2 regions of the Bradyrhizobium sp. C-145 genome follow, and region 2 is predicted to be linked to the other one. Evidence: predicted binding sites of a transcription regulator. Region 2 holds the regulator's gene; the other holds the start of a gene.
What was found. Region 2 encodes PhoB, which activates phosphate uptake and scavenging genes when phosphate is short. Its sites were predicted from a motif close to TGTCATNNANCTGTCAT; they were not measured.

Region 1: the regulator PhoB is predicted to act here: its motif matches at 5,015-5,031, upstream of phnC (phosphonate ABC transporter ATP-binding protein).

The regions. Positions count from the first base shown of each region.
Region 1 is NZ_CP088150.1:588,319-598,122, reverse strand. It holds gene phnG (phosphonate C-P lyase system protein PhnG) at 1-319, opposite strand, end outside; gene phnF (phosphonate metabolism transcriptional regulator PhnF) at 427-1,155, shown strand; gene phnE (phosphonate ABC transporter, permease protein PhnE) at 1,288-2,136, opposite strand; gene phnE (phosphonate ABC transporter, permease protein PhnE) at 2,133-3,017, opposite strand; gene phnD (phosphonate ABC transporter substrate-binding protein) at 3,099-4,034, opposite strand; gene phnC (phosphonate ABC transporter ATP-binding protein) at 4,095-4,904, opposite strand; gene LRP30_RS02650 (chloramphenicol acetyltransferase) at 5,079-5,750, shown strand; gene LRP30_RS02645 (alpha-D-ribose 1-methylphosphonate 5-triphosphate diphosphatase) at 5,747-6,940, shown strand; gene LRP30_RS02640 (DUF1045 domain-containing protein) at 6,959-7,657, shown strand; gene LRP30_RS02635 (hypothetical protein) at 7,870-8,463, opposite strand; gene LRP30_RS02630 (selenium-binding protein SBP56-related protein) at 8,547-9,804, opposite strand, start outside.
Region 2 is NZ_CP088150.1:8,932,182-8,941,985, forward strand. It holds gene LRP30_RS42065 (Hsp33 family molecular chaperone) at 288-1,295, opposite strand; gene argF (ornithine carbamoyltransferase) at 1,435-2,358, opposite strand; gene LRP30_RS42075 (aspartate aminotransferase family protein) at 2,358-3,566, opposite strand; gene LRP30_RS42080 (GcrA family cell cycle regulator) at 4,035-4,547, shown strand; gene phoB (phosphate regulon transcriptional regulator PhoB) at 4,803-5,510, opposite strand; gene phoU (phosphate signaling complex protein PhoU) at 5,526-6,242, opposite strand; gene pstB (phosphate ABC transporter ATP-binding protein PstB) at 6,254-7,072, opposite strand; gene pstA (phosphate ABC transporter permease PstA) at 7,069-7,914, opposite strand; gene pstC (phosphate ABC transporter permease subunit PstC) at 7,916-8,905, opposite strand; gene pstS (phosphate ABC transporter substrate-binding protein PstS) at 9,077-9,804, opposite strand, start outside.

The DNA of each region.
Region 1 (9,804 bases), 1.2 Mb from region 2:
CCAGCGCGTCGCACAGCGCGATCAGCCGCGCCTTCTCACCATCGCGGCCAAGGGTGTAGCCGAAGCCGACCTCGCCGCTGGCAAGCCGCACCGCCGCGCGCGACACCGTGGCTTCGCCGAGGTTGAACGGCGCACCGTCGCCGCCGACCCGGCCGCGCAGCATGACCAGACCGTTTTCGCCTTCGCGCAGATCCTGATGGGCCGGCAGGGCTAAGTTGCGGAGGCGAGCGGCGATCTCGCCCGCCTCCGCGTGCGCCAGCACGGCCATCGCGGCCTTGCGCTGGGCTTGCTGGCTGTTGTGCTGCGTCACCTGGTCCACCGAACTTGCCGCATTGAAGTTGTCTATGATAATAGACAACTTCATACGGACGCGCCATGACTGTTTCGTGACAAAGGCGTGATTTCTGGGCTAGGCTGACCGGCGATATGAGCATGCAAGACACTGCATCGTCGGGCGTCGCGCTGTGGCGCCTCGTCGCCGACGGCATCGAGCGCGGCATCGCCGACGGCCGCTTTGCGGCCGGTGACAAGCTGCCGGGCGAGATGGAGATCGCGGAAACCTACCGCGTGAATCGCCACACCGTGCGGCGCGCGCTGGCCGCGCTTGCCGAGCGCGGCCTCGTGCGCGCCGAGCGCGGCAGCGGGACCTATGTCGAGGCGCAGAAGCTCGCCTATCCGCTGCGCTCGCGCACGCGCTTCTCCGAGATCGTCGGCGCCGGCGGCCGCGAGCCGCGTGGCCAACTGATCGAAGCTTCCGATGACGTCGCGACCCGGGAGCTGGCGCGCGAACTGGGTTTGAAGACCGGTGCGCCGCTGGTGCGGATCGAGGCGATCCGCCTCGCCGACCGCACGCCGATCTGCGTCTCCACCACCTGGCTGTCGGCGGAATTGTTTCCGGGCGCAGGCGCCGTGTTCGCCGCGACACGCTCGATGACGAAGTTGCTCGAGCACTACGGCATTCGCGACTACCGCCGCGGCGCAACCCGGATCACCGCCGGCATCGTCGACGCGACCGACGCCGCCCGGCTCGATCTTGCGCTGGGACGTCCGATCCTGGTGGTCGATGCGACCGACCACGCTCTTGACGGCAAGCCGCTGGTGACGAAGCATTCGCGGTTCGCGGCGGAGCGGGTGGAGTTTCTGGTGGAGTCGTAGCAGCGGAGCTCTCTCCGCGAAACCGGAGCCGTAGGGTGGGCAAAGGCGCACTTGCGCCGTGCCCACCATCTTTCCAAGATTCGCGAGAAGCGGTGGGCACGCTTCGCTTTGCCCACCCTACGGCAGCGGTGATTAAGCGACAGCCCTTCGCCCGATAATCGCAAAGCGCAGCTTGCCCGAGATGAAATCGATCGCAGCAACCGCAATCAAAATCATCAGGATCAGGAACGACACCTTCTGCCATTCCAGCACGCGGATCTGCTCGGCGAGCTGGAGGCCGATGCCGCCGGCACCGACGATGCCGATGATGGTGGCCGAGCGCGTGTTGGATTCGATGAAGTAGAGCACCTGGCCGGCGATCACGGGCAACACCTGCGGCAGCAGCCCGAAGCGGATCTCGTGCAGCGCGCTGCCGCCGGAGGCGCGGATACCTTCGACCTGCCTCTGGTCGGCGCCCTCGATCGCCTCCGAGAACAGTTTTCCAAAGGCGCCGAAATCCGACACGGCGATGGCAAGCACGCCGGCGAACGGGCCGAGCCCGACCACATTGATCCACACCAGCGCCCAGATCAGCGTGTCGACGCCGCGGATCGAATCCAGGAAGCGGCGAACCGGGAAGCGCAGGATGATTGACGGCACCACGTTGCGCGCGGCCAGCAGGCTGACCGGCAGCGCGAACAGGGCGGCGAGCGTCGTGCCCAGCAGCGCGATCGACAGCGTCTCGCCCAGCGCTTTCAGATAGACCGGCAGCGAGGAGCCGGGATCTGGCGGGATCATCATCAGGCTGATCCAGCCGAGCTGGCTGAGGCCGGCGAGGAACCGCGACGGCGAGAAGTCGAGATCGACCAGGCCGTAAGTGAGGATCGCAAACGCCGCGACGATCATCGCGGGCGTTGCAAGCCGCGCCGAGGCCGGCCGGTCGAACACATCGGGGTAGCGCGCGCGGATCTCTCGCGTGTCGACCTCGTGCGGCTTCGTCACGTCCGCGCCTCCTTGCCGAACAGGCGGCCACGCAGCCAGCCGGTGGTGATGTCGATGATGAAGACGGTGACGATGATGGTGAGCAGGATCGCGCTGACGTCCGAGTAATAGAACTTGCGGATAGCGACCACGAGTTCCTGGCCGATGCCGCCGGCGCCGACAAAACCCATCACAGAGGCTTCGCGGACGTTGATCTCGAAGCGCAACAGCGCGTAGCTGGCATAGCCCGCGGTGACCTGCGGCACCACGGCGAAGCGCATACAGGAGAGCCAGCTCGCGCCGGTGGAGCGGATGCCCTCGACCGGCTTCATGTCGGCATTCTCGACGATCTCCGAGAACAGCTTGCCGAGCGCGCCGGTGGAATGGATCGCGATCGCGAGCACGCCGGCCATGGGTCCGAGTCCGAAGGCGATGACGAACACCAGCGCGAACACGATGCCGGGAACGGTGCGGGCGAATTCGAGCAGGCGACGCACGACAAAGCGCAGCCAGGGCGCGGGCGAGGTATTCTCCGCCGCGAAGAAATTCAGGGCAAAGGCGAAGGTCGCGCCAATCAGCGTGCCGACATAGGAGATCAGCAGGGTCTCGCCCAGCATCCTCAGCCATTTGCGCCAGCCCCACAGCCACTCGCCGACATCGGTCCAGACCCGTTGGCCGCTGTCGAGCGTGAGGATGCGGTCGAAATAGCTGATGAAGTTGCCGAAATAGGTGAACAGCGTGCGCAAATTCACTTCGGCGCCGATCGCGGCGAGAACCAGCGCTGCGGCAAAGATACCGGCTCCCAACAGGAGACGCCATCGCCTGCGCGCGACCGCCTGGCGATAGGCGGCGTTGAGCACGGCAAGCTGCTGCTCGGGGAGGATCGAAACCGCGGCGGTCATCTTGTCAGGGGGAGTGGCCTGTAAGAGAGAATGGCCTGTAGAAAGAGAAAGAGCCGGGTCCGTCGACCCGGCTCGAGTAGATCAGGACGCCTTCTTCTTACGCAGCGCATCGACGAACTTGATCAGCTCGATCGTGCCATCCCAGTCCTTGGTGGTGGCGGGATGAAAGCCCTTCTTCTGGCCGTCGGAGAGACGGTCGAATGCCGCCTTGTCCTTGCTCGGCGCGTCGAAGAACGCCTTGGCGATGGCGGCCTTGGCATTTTCCGGGAGATCCGAGTTGTAGGCGTAGGGGCCGTTGATGATCGGCGCCGACTTGTGGATGATGCGGAAATCATCCTTTTTCATCGCCGAGCCGTCGGCATTCTTCAGCATGCCCTTGGTCAGCATCTGCGCCAGCGTCGAATCGTCATCGCTGGTCCACTGGTTGGCGGCAACGTCGACCGTGCCCTGCGCCAGCGCCAGCATCGCGTTCTCGTGGCTGCCGGTGAAGACGACCTTGCTGAAATAGCTGTCGGCATCGTGGATGCCCATCTTGTCGAGCTCGAAGCGCGGCACGTTGTTGCCGGAGGTCGAGTTCGGATCGACGAGGCCGAGATTCTTGCCCTTGAGGTCATCGACCTTCTTGTAGGCGCTGCTCGCCTTGACGAAGAACACCGAATAATAGCCGGTCGAACCGTCGGCGTTGATGTCGTTGGCGAAGGCATCGGTCTTGACGCCGGTCAGGCGTGCGCGCGCGAACGAGGCCGAGCCGTAGCTCGCGATATGGATGTTGCCGGCGCGCTGGCCTTCGATGACGGCGGCATAGTCGTTGGCGATGCGCAGCGTGACCTTCACGCCCAATTCCTTGGAGAGATAGGTCATGAACGGCGCCCAGCGCTCGGTGACGCCGGAGGCGTTCTCCGCCGGCACGACCGCGAAGGTCAATTCGGGATATTTGGTTTTCCAGTCGTCCGCGGAGGCGGAGGTCGTGAACGCGAGCGCCGCGGCGCCGGCGAGGATTAATCTGCGAGTGATCATGTTACCCTCTTCATCGGTTGAGGTCGGTTGACGCAAAGACTTGAACTAAATAGGCGAGGCTCAGGCCGCTGCGGCCGTCCCGAGCGCCGGAACGCCCTCGGGCGCCGGCACGGGTATGCCGCCCATGACGTCGGCGGCTTCGAGATCGTAGAGCTCGCGCGCCACGCGATCGGTCAGCGCGGACGGCGCGCCGTCGAACACCACGCGGCCCGCGGCCATGCCGATCAGGCGGTCGCAATAGCTGCGCGCCAGATCGAGCGAATGCAGATTGCAGAGCACCGTAATGCCGAAATGCTTGTTGATGCGCAGCAGCGCATCCATCACGATCTTGGTGTTGCGCGGATCGAGCGAGGCGATCGGCTCGTCGGCGAGGATGATATCGGGCTGCTGCACCAGCGCGCGGGCGATCGCCACGCGCTGCTGCTGGCCGCCGGAGAGCTGGTCGGCGCGTTGGGCGGCGAGCGCGGCGATATCGAACTGCTCCAGCGCAGACATCGCCAGAGCCTTGTCCTGCTCGGGCCAGAGCTGCGACAGCGAGCGCCAGGCCGGCATCGTCGCGAGGCGGCCCATCAGGACGTTGGTGAGAACATCGAGCCGGCCGACCAGGTTGAACTGCTGGAAGATCATCGCCGAACGCGCCCGCCACTGCCGCAACTCCTTACCGCGCAGCGCGGTGACGTCGACGCCGTCGAACAGGATGCGCCCCTCAGTCGGCGTCACCAGGCGGTTGATGGTCCGCAGCAGGGTCGACTTGCCGGCGCCGGACCGTCCGATCACACCGACGAAGCCGCCGGGGGAGACTTGAAACGAAGCGTCGTCCACCGCGGCTTTTGCGCCGAAGCGACACGTCAGACCTTCCACCACCAGCATGCAGCGCTCCAGATTAACTGGAGCCCACCGCTAACGCCGGCGCTTAACACTTGTGTGACATCCGCGTTGCGGTGCGGCGATCCAACACACGTCATCCCCTGTCATCGCCGCGTCATGACATTGTCATCAAGCCGCTCGAAGAGGAACGCCCCGCCCTCGCGCTTCGGATACGACATGGCCGCCAAAGCTCTTTCGATTCAGCCGACCATCGATCCCTCGGCCAAGCTGCACGAGGCCAGGCTCGGCGCCTACACCGAGGTCGGCGCGCGCACGATCCTGCATGAAGTGACGATGGGCGATTACTCCTATGTCGTCAACGACGCCCAGATCACCTACACGACCATCGGAAAATTCTGCTCGATCGCGGCGATGACACGGATCAATCCGGGCAATCATCCGATGCACCGCGCGACCCAGGCGCACTTCACTTATCGGTCGAGCGCCTACTTCGAAGGCGAGAGCGACGATGTCGAGTTCTTCGAGTGGCGGCGCCAGCATCACGTCCATATCGGTCACGACGTCTGGATCGGCCATGGCGCGATCGTGCTGCCGGGCCGCAACATCGGCACCGGCGCGGTGATCGCGGCCGGCGCGATCGTCACCAAGGACGTGCCGGCCTACACCATCGTCGCCGGCAACCCGGCCCGCATCGTGCGGCGACGGTTCTCGGAGGAGATCGCCGGACGGCTCGCCAAGCTCGCCTGGTGGGACTGGGATCACGACAAATTGCGTGAAGCGCTGCCCGATTTCCGCAGGCTCGGGATTGAAGATTTCCTCGCGACATACGAAGCACGGGCGAGCTCTTTCACCGGTTCTCCTGCCAGCAAACGAAGCGCGGTCGCGTGACAGACATTTTCCTTGAAGGCGGCCGGGCCCTGATCGGCGCCGAGTTCGTCGAGACCTCTCTGCTCGTGTCCGGAACTGATATCGCGCAGGTCGATGCCTCTCGCGGCCGTGCGCGGCTGGCGATCGACGCCCGCAACCTGCTGGTACTGCCTGGCATCGTCGATCTGCATGGCGATGCCTTCGAGCGCCAGATGATGCCGCGCGCCGGCGTCGATTTTCCGATCGACGTCGCGCTCGCCGACAGCGACCGCCAGGCGATCAGCAACGGCATTACCACGGTGTTCCACGCCACGACCTGTTCGTGGGAGCCGGGCCTGCGCAGCGTCGACAATGCGCGCGGCCTGATGGAGGCGATCGAGAGGCAGCGTCCGCAATTCGCCGCCGACACCCGCTTCCACCTGCGACACGAGACCTACAATCTCGATGCCGAGGCCGAGATCGCCCAGTGGCTCGCGGAAGGCCGCGTCGACCTGTTCGCCTTCAATGACCACATGGACGGCACCGTTGCCGACATGGCCAAGCCTCGCAAGCGCAACCGGATGGTGGAGCGCACCGGGCTATCGAGCGAGGAGTTTGACCGGCTGGTCGAACGTGTGGTGGCGCGCGCCGCCGACGTTCCAGCCTCCGTGTCGCGGCTCGCCGCTACGGCCCGCGCTGCCGGGGTGCGGATGCTCTCGCATGACGACGCGACGCCGGCGATGCGCCACGAGTTTCGCGAGCTCGGTGCGATGATTGCCGAGTTTCCGATCAACGTGGAGACGGCGCGAGCGGCAGCAAGCCACGGCGATGCCATCGTCTATGGCGCGCCGAACGTCGTGCGCGGCGGCAGCCACACCGGCTGGACCAGGGCGTCGGACATGATCGCCAAGGGCCTCTGCTCGGTGCTGGCGTCGGACTATTACTATCCGGCACAGCTGCTGGCCGCATTCCGGCTCGCCGCCGACGGCGTGCTGCCGCTGGAGAAGGCCTGGGATTTGGTCTCTGCCGGGCCTGCCCGTGCAACCGGCCTTACCGATCGCGGCATCCTCGCGGAAGGACGCCGCGCCGACATTCTTTTGGTCGACGATAGCGTGCAGCTGCGGCCGCGGCTGATCGCCGTGATATCAGGCGGCAAGCTCGTGCATCTCACCGATGCGACGCGGCTGCTCACAGCGGCGGCGATGCCACGCGAGACTGTCGTTGCGGCATGAATTGGCTATGCTGAGGCAATGACAGGTTTTCCCCGCTACGCGATCTATTTTGCCGCCGGCGCCGACAGCGCCCTCTCCCGCTTTGGCGCCGAGCTGCTCGGCTACGATGCCTACACCGGCGACGAGGTGCCGTTTCCGCGCGAGGCACTGCATGTCGCGGCCGACTGGCGCGACGTCACCGCCGATCCCCGCAAATACGGCTTCCACGGCACGCTGAAGGCGCCGATGACGCTGGCGGCCGGCAGGACCGAGGCTGAGCTCGCGGCGGCCTGTGCGGCATTCGCCAGCAAGCCGCGGCCGATCCCGGCGATCCGACCGGTCGTCGATTCCATCAGCGGCTTCATTGCCGTCATTCCGGCTGAGCCTGTCCACACGCTCCAGCAGTTCGCCGCCGATTGCGCTCGCGAGTTCGACTCGTTCCGCGCCGCGATGACGGCGGAAGATCGCGCACGTCGCAGGCCTGAGAAGCTGAGCGAGCGGCAGCGCGACTATCTCGACCGCTGGGGTTACCCTTACGTCATGGAAGAATTCCGCCTCCACATGACGCTGACGGGACGGCTGGACGCCGAGCGCCGCGGGCCGATTCTGGAGATGCTGCGGAGGAGGTTTGCGACGTTGAAGCTTGATGCGCTGACGATAGATCGGATCGCGCTTTTCAAGCAGGATGATCCCAAGGCTCGCTTCCGCATCGTCGGCGAGTGGACTTTGGCGCGATAAAGCTTGATGGGATGAGGCATTGATCGTTGCAACGAGCGAGGTGCACTCCCTCTCCCGCTTGCGGGAGAGGGTTGGGGAGAGGGTGTCTCCGCGATGGGACAATCCCCAAGAGGAGAAAGCCCTCACCCGGCGCTTCGCGCCGACCTCTCCCGCAAGCGGGAGAGGTGAACCACCCGCGGCAATCGATTCAACCTAAGGCCATTCCGCTTTAGTCACTGCCGGCTCGACAGATTGAAGGCGAGCGCCACGACGCCAACCACGATGAGGCTGGCCGCCCAGATCAGATCCAGATTGAACCAGCTTCGCGAGACAAACCTCAATCCGAGATAGCGGTAGACCAGCCACGCCAGACATCCGCCCGCGCCGATCATGGCGGCAACGTGCACCAGTGACACCAGCACCGCCATCCCGAGACTTGCCTTCATTAGCGCGCCGGCGGCCTCATGGCCGGCATCGAGTTCGAAGGCCTGGCAGAGACCGAGATAGATCGGCACCAGCATCAAGGCGGCGCCGTGAGCAATGGCAACAGCAAATGACCAGAGCGCCAATTGCGTTGGCGGAATTCGGGCCAGCGCGCGCGGATGACGCCGCTCGATCAGCCGATAGACGCCAAAGCCGATGACGAGAAGGCTCGCACCGATCTGGATCGAGCGCTGCCACTCGGCCAGCACGAGCAGCAGCGCGAATGGCAGCAGAACGAGAAGCGTTGCCAGGAGATGTCCGGCCGCCAGAGCCAACAATGCACGGAGGAGCGCGCGCGGGCTCTTGTCCAGGAGCCCGGCCGAAACGGCGAGCGGCCATCCCATCCCCGGATTGATCCCGTGATAGAGACCGCTCGCAACAAGCGCGAGCCAGAGCCAGCCAAGCGCCGGGCTCGCGTGTCCCCAATCTAGGCCGACGGGTAGCAAAAGGAGTCCGTCGAACAATCGCCGCCCTCCAGCCTGATCTGGTGCGCACGATATCCGTCGGGGAAGCTCACGAAGTAATCCTTGTCGAGCTCGAGGCCGCCGTCGCGACCGACATTGGCCATGACCTCCACGCCCGGAACCCCGTCGGGATAGAACTGGTCATCCCAGGTGGAATAAAGCGAGTTGGTCCAGTACACGCGCCTGCCGTCGCGGCTGATCTCGACCATCTGCGGGCCAGCCGCGAATGCCTTGCCGTTGGGATGGGGGGTGCGACGCGCGATGCCGCCGATGTGGACCGAGCCTGCATGCTTTGGCTTGCGCGGATCACTGACGTCGTACTGGCGCATTTCACCCGTTCCCCAGCACGAGACATAGAGAAAGCGATCGTCCATCGACAGGTCGATATCGGTCACCAGCGGCGGCACGGCGCCAAAGCCTTGCAGCAGCGGCGGGAGCTTCTCCTTTGGCGCAGGCTCGGGCGGGATCGTCGCCGTCTTCTCCACGTGGAATGTCCCGCCGTCTCGCCACCAGGTCCAGATCGATGCTTCGAGATTCGTGGTGTCGACCACGACGCCGACGAAACCGTACTCGCGAACCGGATCATGCGCCGGTCGTACTTCCAGCGCCATCTGATGATTGGCGCCGAGGTCGATGGTCTGGACGTTGCGACGGGCACGAAGATCCCAGAAGTGGAGACGATGGCCATATTTATTCGCAAGCAGATCTTCCGGGACGATCCCGTTCTCGAACTGCGGCGGCAACGCCCATTCACTCGTCACCATGTAGTCGCGCGGCAGGTTCCACCAGAAATCATAGTGCAGCGTCTGCGGACCACGGTCGATCTCCCATCGTCCCAGGACCTCGAACGTCTCGCAATCCATGATGAAAACGCCTGGAGGACCGTTGGTGCCGTCTTTGCCGCCACCGCCCAGCGTGCTCACATAGATGCCGTCCGGCCCGCAATGGATGGTATGCGGCCGCGAGTAACCGGTCTTCTTGAAGACTTCCTCGGGCTCGATGATCTTGTGGATCTTGGCTTTGGTCGGATCCGGCTTGGTGTCGATGATGTAGATCCGCGACGAGCGCAGTCCGGGGATGATGAGATAGCGCCGCTCGATGAAGGCATGTCCGGCGAGTGGCGACAAGGCGGAGGAGCAGGCATTCCAGCCGAAGTGATGAAACTCATCGCCCTTGTTGGGCATCGTCACGGTATGGACGATTTGGCTGTAGGTCGGCGAT
Region 2 (9,804 bases):
CGGCGACGCCCACCGCTGTCATGCCCCGCCACCGGGTCTCGCTTTCGGCGAGCCCGATGACAGGCTCCGGCAAGTACGCCGCGGCCTCTCGGTTCAATCAGCGCCGTCTCAGAGTACTGGATCGCCCGGTCAGGTGTTCAGGCCGGGCGATGACAGCGAGAATGAGGCGCGAGCGTGCCCCAAACTCGTCATTGCGAGGAGCCCTTGCGACGAAGCAATCTAGACTGACACCGCGGATGCATTTCTGGATTGCTTCGCTGCGCTCGCAATGACGGGGAAATGGAGGCCTACGCGTTCTCCACGCCCGCCTCGTGCGGCGTGAACTGGTAGACCGACGAGCAGAACTCGCAGGTCACCACGACCTTGTCGTCCTTGACCATCGCGGCGCGATCGTCGGACGAGAAGCTCTTCAGCATGGACGCCACCGCATCGCGCGAGCAGGAGCATTGTGCCTTCAGGACCTGTGGATTGAACACGCGCACGCCGCGCTCGTGAAATAGGCGGAACAGCAGCCGCTCACCGGACAGCTCGGGATCGATCAGCTCGACGTCCTCGACGGTCTCGATCAGCGAGCGCGCCTCGACCCAGGCGTCGTCTTCCGCGACGCTGTGCACCTCGGTGCCTTCGGGCGCGTTGCCGGGATGCAAATCGGCCTGCCGCGCGCGCTCCGGCGCCTTCGGCAAAAACTGCATCAGCATGCCACCAGCACGCCAGCGATGCTTGCCGCCGTCGCTACTGCGCCATTCCTCGCCGACCGCGAGGCGCACGCGCGTCGGGATCTGCTCGGAGCGCACGAAATATTCGTGAGCGGCCGCTTCGAGGCCGCCGCCGTCGAGCGCGACCAGGCCCTGGTAACGGCTCATGTCGGGGCCCTGGTCGATGGTCATGGCGAGATGGCCGCGGCCGAGCAGCGTCCCTGAATCCCTGGCGTCACCGAGGCGCGCAGCATCGAAGCGCGCATAGGCGCGCAGGCGATCCGGCGCCATGTAGTCGACGACCAGGAACGATACCGGACCGTCGGTCTGGGCTTGAAGGATGAAACGGCCCTCGAATTTCAGCGCCGAGCCGAGCAACGTCGTCAGCACGATGGCCTCGCCGAGCAGCTTGCCGACGGGGGCGGGATAATCGTGCTTGGTGAGGATGTCGTCGAGCGCCGGGCCGAGCCGCACCAGGCGGCCGCGCACGTCGAGCGCATCGACCTCGTAGGGCAGCACGGCGTCATCGATCGGAACTGCTGATGGCGCGCGAACCGGGCCTTCTAGCCCGGTTTTCATGTCAGGGGATTCGAAAACCATGGCGCTCTATCTGGGGTCGGAGGTGACGGATTGGAAGGGGTGCGAGGCGGCGTGTTCCGGATGCAGTTATGATTGCACACGATCCTGCAAATTCGGTGTCGTCCTGGCGAAAGCCAGGACGACGATCCAGATCCGCGCGTTACTTCACCGCGTCAAAGCACCAAGCCAGAATGCCCTTCTGCGCGTGCAGGCGGTTTTCGGCCTCGTCGAACACGACCGATTGCGGGCCGTCGATCACGTCATCGGTGACCTCCTCGCCGCGATGGGCGGGCAGGCAGTGCATGAACAGCGCATCGGACTTGGCCAGCGACATCAGCTTGGCATTAACCTGGTAGGGCTTGAGCACGTTGTGGCGGTGCTCGCCTTCCTTGTCGCCCATCGACACCCAGGTGTCTGTGACGACGCAATCGGCACCGCGCACGGCGGCCTCCGGATCGGTGCCGAGCACGATCGGCGCATTGGTCGTCTTGATCCAGTCGCGCATCGCCTTTTTCGGCGCGAGCTCCGGGGGCGTTGCGACGTTGAGCTGGAATTTGAAGCGCTCGGCGGCGTGGGCCCAGGACGCCAGCACGTTGTTGTCGTCACCGGTCCAGGCCACCGTCTTGCCCTCGATCGGACCGCGATGCTCCTCGTAGGTCATGAGATCGGCCATCACCTGGCAAGGGTGCGAACGGCGCGTCAGGCCGTTGATGACGGGCACGGTCGCATAGGCCGCAAGCTCAAGCAGCGCCTCGTGATTGAGGATGCGGATCATGATGGCGTCGACATAGCGCGACAGCACACGCGCGGTGTCGGCGATGGTCTCGCCGCGGCCGAGCTGCATTTCGGCACCGGTGAGCATGATGGGCTCGCCGCCGAGCTGGCGCATGGCGACGTCGAACGACACCCGCGTCCGCGTCGAGGGGCGCTCGAAGATCATCGCCAGCGTCTTGCCTTCGAGCGGCCTGACCGGCTGATGCGCCTTCTGCTTCGCCTTCATGGCGGAGGATGCGGCGAGCATGCGCTTGAGCTCCGACAGCGGGAGCTCGTTGATGTCGAGGAAGTGCTTTGGCGACTTGCTCATCAGCTTGCCGCCCGCTTGGTCTGACTGGACGAGATCGCCGTGCAGGCGCGCTCGAGCCGCCCGATGCTGTCCTCGATCTCGGCTTCGGTGACGATCAGAGGCGGCAGGAAGCGCACGACATTATCGCCGGCGCCGACGGTGAGCAGTTTTTCGTGGCGCAAGGCGGCAACGAGATCACCCGAAGGCACGACCGCCTTGATGCCGATCAGGAGACCCTCGCCACGCACTTCGCTGACGACATCAGGATGGCGATCGATCACGGAGGCGAGCTTCTGCTTGAGCAGCAGCGACATCTTCTGCACGTGGTCGAAGAAGCCGGGCTTGAGCATGACGTCGAGCACGGCGTTCGCAGCGGAGATCGCGAGCGGATTGCCGCCGAAGGTCGAACCGTGCGAGCCGGGTGTCATGCCGGAGGCCGCTTCCGCGGTCGCAAGGCAAGCACCGATCGGGAAGCCGCCACCGAGCGCCTTCGCCAGCGACATCACGTCGGGCGTGACGCCGAAACGGCGATGCGCGAACAGATCGCCGGTGCGGCCCATGCCGGTCTGCACCTCGTCGAACGCGAGCAACAGGCCCTTCTCGTCGCAGAGCTGACGCAGCGCCTTGAGGAAGGCGGGTGTCGACGAACGCACACCGCCCTCGCCCTGGATCGGCTCGATCAGGATGCCGGCGGTCTGCGGACCGATCGCCTTCTTCACGGCCTCGATATCGCCATGCGGGACCTGGTCGAAGCCGTCCATCGGCGGGCCGAAACCTTCGAGATACTTTGCCGAACCCGTCGCGGCCAACGTCGCCAGCGTACGGCCATGGAAGGCGCCTTCGAAGGTGATCATGCGATAGCGATCAGGATGGCCTTTGGCGGCGTGATAGCGCCGCACGACCTTGATCACGCATTCCAGCGCTTCAGCGCCGGAATTACAGAAGAACACGAAGTCCGCGAAGCTTTCGCTGCACAGGCGCGCCGCCAGTTTCTCACCGTCCGGGCTTTGGAACAGGTTCGACATGTGCCAGAGCTTGGTCGCCTGCTCCTGCAATGCCTTGACCAGCGCGGGATGGGCATGGCCGAGCGCGTTCACCGCAACGCCCGACGTGAAATCGAGATAGCGATCGCCATTGGTCGCGATCAGCCAGCAGCCTTCGCCGCGCTCGAAACCAAGGTCGACCCTGGCGAAAACGGGAAGCAGATGCGGCGCGGCGCTGTTGGTCATGACCATCACTTGGATGTTGCATTTGAATGTTGAGACCTGCCTGGCGTGCCTTGCGCAGCGCACCATTGACCGGTCCGGAAAACGAAACGTGCCGCCTTTTAAGGGCGGCACGCGGCACTATCTTATGCCTGGCAAGACCGGTGTCAATGCCGCCTGGAAAGCCTCGCGAAACGCTGAATCCGTAGTCTTGCGGTGCCGATTTTGCGGGGTTTTCACCACGGAACATGTGGAAGCGAGTCGGCGGACTCTTGCGCGGGAGTCACGCCATATTGTAGCGTTTGGCCTGTCAGATACGACATCTCGTGCAGCGGTTCTGATCCTCTAAGTCCTCATGTACCGGCGTAAACGTTCGGGCGTCAGTAGCGCGCCCGGCGAGCCTTAAGGGATTCTGGCGGCACGGGTTTTTCAAGGCTTAGGCATTCGCTGTGAGGCCCCAGGATGGCGGCGCGCAGCGAGGGAAAGGGTGCAATGACGGTTTTGACCTGGTCCGACGATCGCGTCGAGCAGCTGAAAAAGCTCTGGGAGGCCGGACTTTCGGCCAGCCAGATCGCGGCCGAGCTCGGCAATGTGACCCGCAATGCCGTGATCGGCAAAGTGCACAGGCTCGGCCTGTCGGGCCGCGCCAAGAGCCCATCTTCGGCCGCGCCGCGGCCGCGCAAGGCGCGCCCAGCACAGCACATGATGCGGGTGACCCGGCCGATCTCGCGCGGCAACACCGCGCTGGCGCAGGCCTTCGAGGTCGAGGTGGAGGCCGAACCGGTCACCTACGACAACGTGGTGCCGATGAGCCAGCGGCTGTCGCTGCTGGAATTGAACGAGGCAACCTGCCACTGGCCGGTCGGCGATCCATCGAGCCCGGATTTCTTCTTCTGCGGCGGCAGGGCGCTGTCCGGCCTGCCCTACTGTGCCCAGCACTCGCGCGTGGCGTATCAGCCGGCCGCGGATCGGCGGCGGGCGCCGGCCAAGCCGAGCACGCGGTGAGTTTGTTCTGAGATCGAAACGGCAGCCGTCACGCGATGACGGCTCTACAAATCCGATGTCGTCCCGGACAAGCGCGCCTCAAGCGCGCGTAGATCCGGGACCCACAGCCACCGCAAGCTGTGGCTACGGGGACTCGAAGTTACTTTTTTAGCGCAACAATCACTCCCTGTGCTATGGGTCCCGGATCTGCGCTTACGCTTGTCCGGGACGACAGTGAGAGTGTGGCAGCCGCCTGCTAAAGCAACACCGCCTAACTTAGGTCTGCTCCGCCTTCGCAAACCGATCATCCAGCGCATAGCCGGCGCCGCGGACTGTGCGGATCGGGTCCTGCTCGCGGCCGAGATTGAGCAGCTTGCGTAGGCGGCCGATATGGACGTCGACGGTGCGCTCGTCGATATAGATGTCGCGGCCCCAGACGCTATCGAGCAGCTGCTCGCGCGAGAACACGCGGCCGGGATGCTCCAGGAAGAACTCCAGCAGGCGATATTCGGTCGGGCCGAGATCGATCGGCCGGCCAGAGCGCGCCACGCGGCGCTTGTCGCGATCGAGCTCGATGTCGCCATAGGCGAGCACGGTGGCGAGCCGCTCCGGGCTTGCCCGTCGCAAGAGCCCCTTCACGCGCGCGAGCAGCTCCGGCACCGAGAACGGCTTGACGATGTAGTCGTCGGCGCCGGTCGCAAGACCCCGCACCCGCTCGCTCTCCTCGCCGCGCGCGGTGAGCATGATGATCGGGAGTTGCTTGGTCTCGGGACGGGTGCGCAGCCGCCGGCACAGCTCGATGCCTGATAGTCCCGGCAGCATCCAGTCGAGCACGATCAGATCGGGGATGTGTTCCTTGAGGCGGGTGTCGGCGTCGTCGCCGCGCATCACCGTCTCCACGTCATAGCCGTCGCCTTCGAGGTTGTAACGGAGAAGCTCGGTGAGAGCTTCCTCGTCCTCAACCACCATGATGCGTGCGCCCATGTTGTCGTCGCTCCCTCAGGTATTCGGTACCGTCGTGGCGAAGGTCGTCATGTCGCCCTTCGGCCGCTTGTCGGTGATCGCCTGACCCTCGATCATGTAGAACACTGTTTCGGCGATGTTGGTGGCGTGGTCACCGATCCGCTCGATGTTCTTGGCGCAGAACATCAGATGGATGCAGAACGAGATGTTGCGCGGATCCTCCATCATGTAGGTGAGGAGCTCGCGGAACAGCGAGGTGCAGATGGCGTCGACTTCCTCGTCGCCCTTCCACACCGCCATTGCCGCCGGCAGATCATGCGCGGCATAGGCGTCCAGCACCGACTTGACCTGCTGCTGCACGAGGTCGGTCATGTGCTCCAGGCCGCGGAACAGTTTTAGCGGATGGAAGTCCGTCTCCAGCGCCGCAACGCGCTTGCCCATGTTCTTGGCGAGGTCGCCGATGCGCTCGAGATCGGTGGCGACGCGCATGGCGCCGACAATCTCGCGCAGATCCACCGCCATCGGCTGGCGGCGGGCGATGGTGAGCACGGCGCGCTCCTCGATGCGCTTCTGCAGCGCGTCGAGCTCGGCGTCGGTGGTGACGACGCGCTGGCCGAGCGCGACGTCGCGGCGGATCAGCGCGTCGACGGAATCGACGATCATGCGCTCGGCGATGCCGCCCATCTCGGCGACCAGGCGGGTGAGCTCCTGGAGGTCGGTGTCGAAGGCCTTTGCGGTATGTTCAGTACCCATGTCCCGTCTCCTCAGCCGAACCGGCCGGTGATGTAATCCTGCGTACGCCGGTCGCTCGGCGACGTGAAGATCTTGCTGGTGTCGTCGAACTCGATCAGTTCGCCGAGATACATGAAGGCGGTCTTGTCGGAGACGCGCGCCGCCTGCTGCATGTTGTGGGTGACGATCGCGATCGTGTAGTTCTCGGACAGTTCCTGGATCAGCTCCTCGACCTTGGCGGTCGAGATCGGATCGAGCGCCGAGCAGGGCTCGTCGAACAAGATCACTTCAGGCCGCACCGCGACCGTGCGGGCGATGCAGAGGCGCTGCTGCTGGCCGCCGGAGAGCGACAGGCCCGAGGCGTTGAGCTTGTCCTTGACCTCGTTCCACAGCGCGCCGCCGCGCAGCGCCTTCTCGACCCGGTCGTCCATCTCGGACTTCGAGATCTTCTCGTAGAGGCGGATGCCGAAGGCGATGTTCTCGTAGATCGTCATCGGGAACGGCGTCGGCTTCTGGAACACCATGCCGACCCGGGCGCGCAGCAGATTGAGGTCGAGCTTGGGATCGAGAATGTTGGTCTGGTCGAGCATCAGCTGACCGGTCACGCGCTGGCCCGGATAGAGGTCGTACATCCGGTTGAAGATGCGCAGCAGGGTCGACTTGCCGCAGCCCGACGGGCCGATGAAGGCCGTGACGCGGTTGGTGCCGAGCGTCAGGTTGATGTTCTTCAGCGCGTGATGCTCGCCGTAATAGAAGTTGAGGTTGCGCACCGTCACCTTGGCGGGCGCTTCCGGCAGCGGATGCGAGGCCAGGTGACCGTTGGAACTCACGGATACGGACAGGTCGGTCATTTTGCGGTCCTCTCGGCACCGAGGATGCGGGCGCCAATGTTCAGGGCAAGCACGGTGAGCGTGATCAGCAGTGCGCCGCTCCAGGCGAGCTGCTTCCAATAGGCGTAGGGGCTCTGCACGAAATTGTTGATGGTCACGGGCAGGTTCGCCATCGTCTTGTTCAGGCCGAGGCTGAAGAACTGGTTCGACAGCGCGGTGAACAGCAGCGGCGCGGTCTCGCCGGCGACGCGGGCGGTGGCGAGCAGCACGCCGGTGATGAGGCCGGAGCGCGCGGCGCGGTAGGCGATGCGCTTGATCACCAGTGAGCGCGGCAGGCCGAGCGCGGAGGCCGCCTCGCGCAGCGCGTTCGGCACCAGAAGCAGCATGTCCTCGGTGGTGCGCAGCACCACCGGGATGACGATCACGGCGAGCGCGAGGCTACCGGCGATCGCCGAGAAGCCGCGCATCGGCACCACCACGGCGCCGTAGATGAACAGGCCGATGATGATCGAGGGCGCCGACAACAGGATGTCGTTGATGAAGCGGATCACCGAAGTCAGCTTGTCGTTACGGCCGTATTCGGCGAGATAGGTGCCGGCGAACAGGCCGAGCGGCGCGCCGATGCCGACGCCGAGCACGGTCATGATCAGCGAGCCGACGATGGCGTTGAGCAGGCCGCCTTCGGACGCGCCGGGCGGCGGCGTGTTCTCGGTGAAGACCTGGAGGTTCAGGCCGCTAAGGCCGTTGTAGAGCAGCGTGATCAGGATCAGCGCGAGCCAGGTGACGCCGAAGGCGGCGGCGGCGATGCAGAGCCCGCGGATGACGATGTCGGTGCGGCGGCGGCGTGCGTAAATCGGGTTCATGTCACTTCCCCGCCTTCTGTTCCAGGCGCAGCAGCATCAGCCGCGCGGCCGCGAGCACGAAGAACGTCAGCACGAACAGGAGCAGGCCGAGCAGGATCAGGCCGGACTGGTGCAGGCCGTCACTCTCGGCGAACTCGGAGGCGATCGCCGCCGAGATCGTGGTGCCCGGCGCGAAGATCGACGAGGAGATCCGGAACGAGTTGCCGATGATGAAAGTCACCGCCATGGTCTCGCCGAGCGCGCGGCCTAGCGCCAGCATGACGCCGCCGATGATGCCGACGCGGGTGTAGGGGATCACCACGCTGCGGACGACTTCCCAAGTGGTGCAGCCGACGCCGTAGGCGGCCTCTTTCAGCACCGGCGGCACCGTCTTGAACACGTCGACCGAGATCGAGGTGATGAAGGGCAGCACCATGATGGCGAGGATCAGCGCAGCGTTGAATAGGCTGAGATAGGACGGGGGACCTGCGAAGATCGCCCCCAGCACCGGGACGCCGTCGAAGACCCTGATCATGAAGGGCTGGAAGGTGTTGGCCAGGAACGGGCCCAGCACGAAGAAGCCCCACATGCCGTAGATGATCGAGGGGATGCCGGCGAGCAGCTCGATCGCCATGCCGATGGGGCGGCGCAGCCATTGCGGGCAGAGCTCGGTGAGGAAGATCGCAATGCCGAGACCGACCGGAATGGCGATCAGCATCGCGATGAAGGAGGTGACGAGCGTGCCGTACATCGGCCCGAGCGCGCCGAGCACGGGCGGATCGGCCGAGGGCGCCCAGCGCTGCGTCCACAGGAACGACAGGCCGTATTCCTTGATCGCCGGGAAGGCGCCGACGATCAGCGAAATGATGATGCCGCCGAGGATCAGCAGCACCGAGATCGCGGAAAGCCGCGTGATCCAGTAGAAGGTGACGTCGCCGAGCTTGAACGCGCTCAAGGCCTTGGCGCGGTCATACGGTCCGGCGTCGTCGATTACATCGCTCTGAACAGCCATCTCTGCCACGCCGATCCCCTGTACCCGTTCTATATACGCTTGTTGCCGGACTTGTGCCCCGGATGCGGCGCGAGCTGCGAAGCGGCGCGACGCTGATCCGGGGCCCGGTTCTTGTCGGTCCCGGCGCTGCGCAGCAGCGTTTCACGCTGCAGCGCGTCCGGGCCATTCGCTTCAGCTCTTGATCTCGGCAGCCCAGGTCTTCTCGATCAGCTGGACGACGCTGTCCGGCATCGGGATGTAGTCGAGCTCTTCAGCCGCCTTGCCGCCGTTCTTGAACGCCCAGCGGAAGAACTTGATGGCTTCCTGGGAGGCAGCCTTGTCCGTCGCAGACTTGTGCATCAGGATGAAGGTCGCCGCCGTGATCGGCCAGGACTTGTCGCCGGGCTGGTCGGTCAGGATAACGTAATAGCCGGGAGCCTTGGCCCAATCGGCGTTGGAGGCGGCGGCCTGGAAGGCCTCGACGGTCGGCTGCACCGGCTTGCCGGCCTTGTTGACGAGACCGGTGTAGGTCAGCTTGTTCTGCTTGGCATAGGCGTACTCGACATAGCCGATCGAGTTCTTGGTCTGGCTGATGTTGCCCGACACGCCTTCGTTGCCCTTGGCGCCGACGCCGACCGGCCACTCGACCGCGGTGCCCTCACCGACCTTGCTCTTCCAGTCCGCGCTGGCCTTGGAGAGGTAGTTGGTGAAGTTGAAGGTGGTGCCCGAACCGTCCGAACGGCGGACCACGGTGATCGCCTCCGCGGGCAGCTTGACGTTCGGATTGAGCTTCTTGATCGCGGCGTCGTCCCACTTGGTGATCTTGCCGAGATAGATGTTGGCCAGCGTCTCGCCATCGAACACCAGTTCGCCGGGCTTCACGCCCTCGAGGTTGACGACGGGGACGATGGCGCCCATCA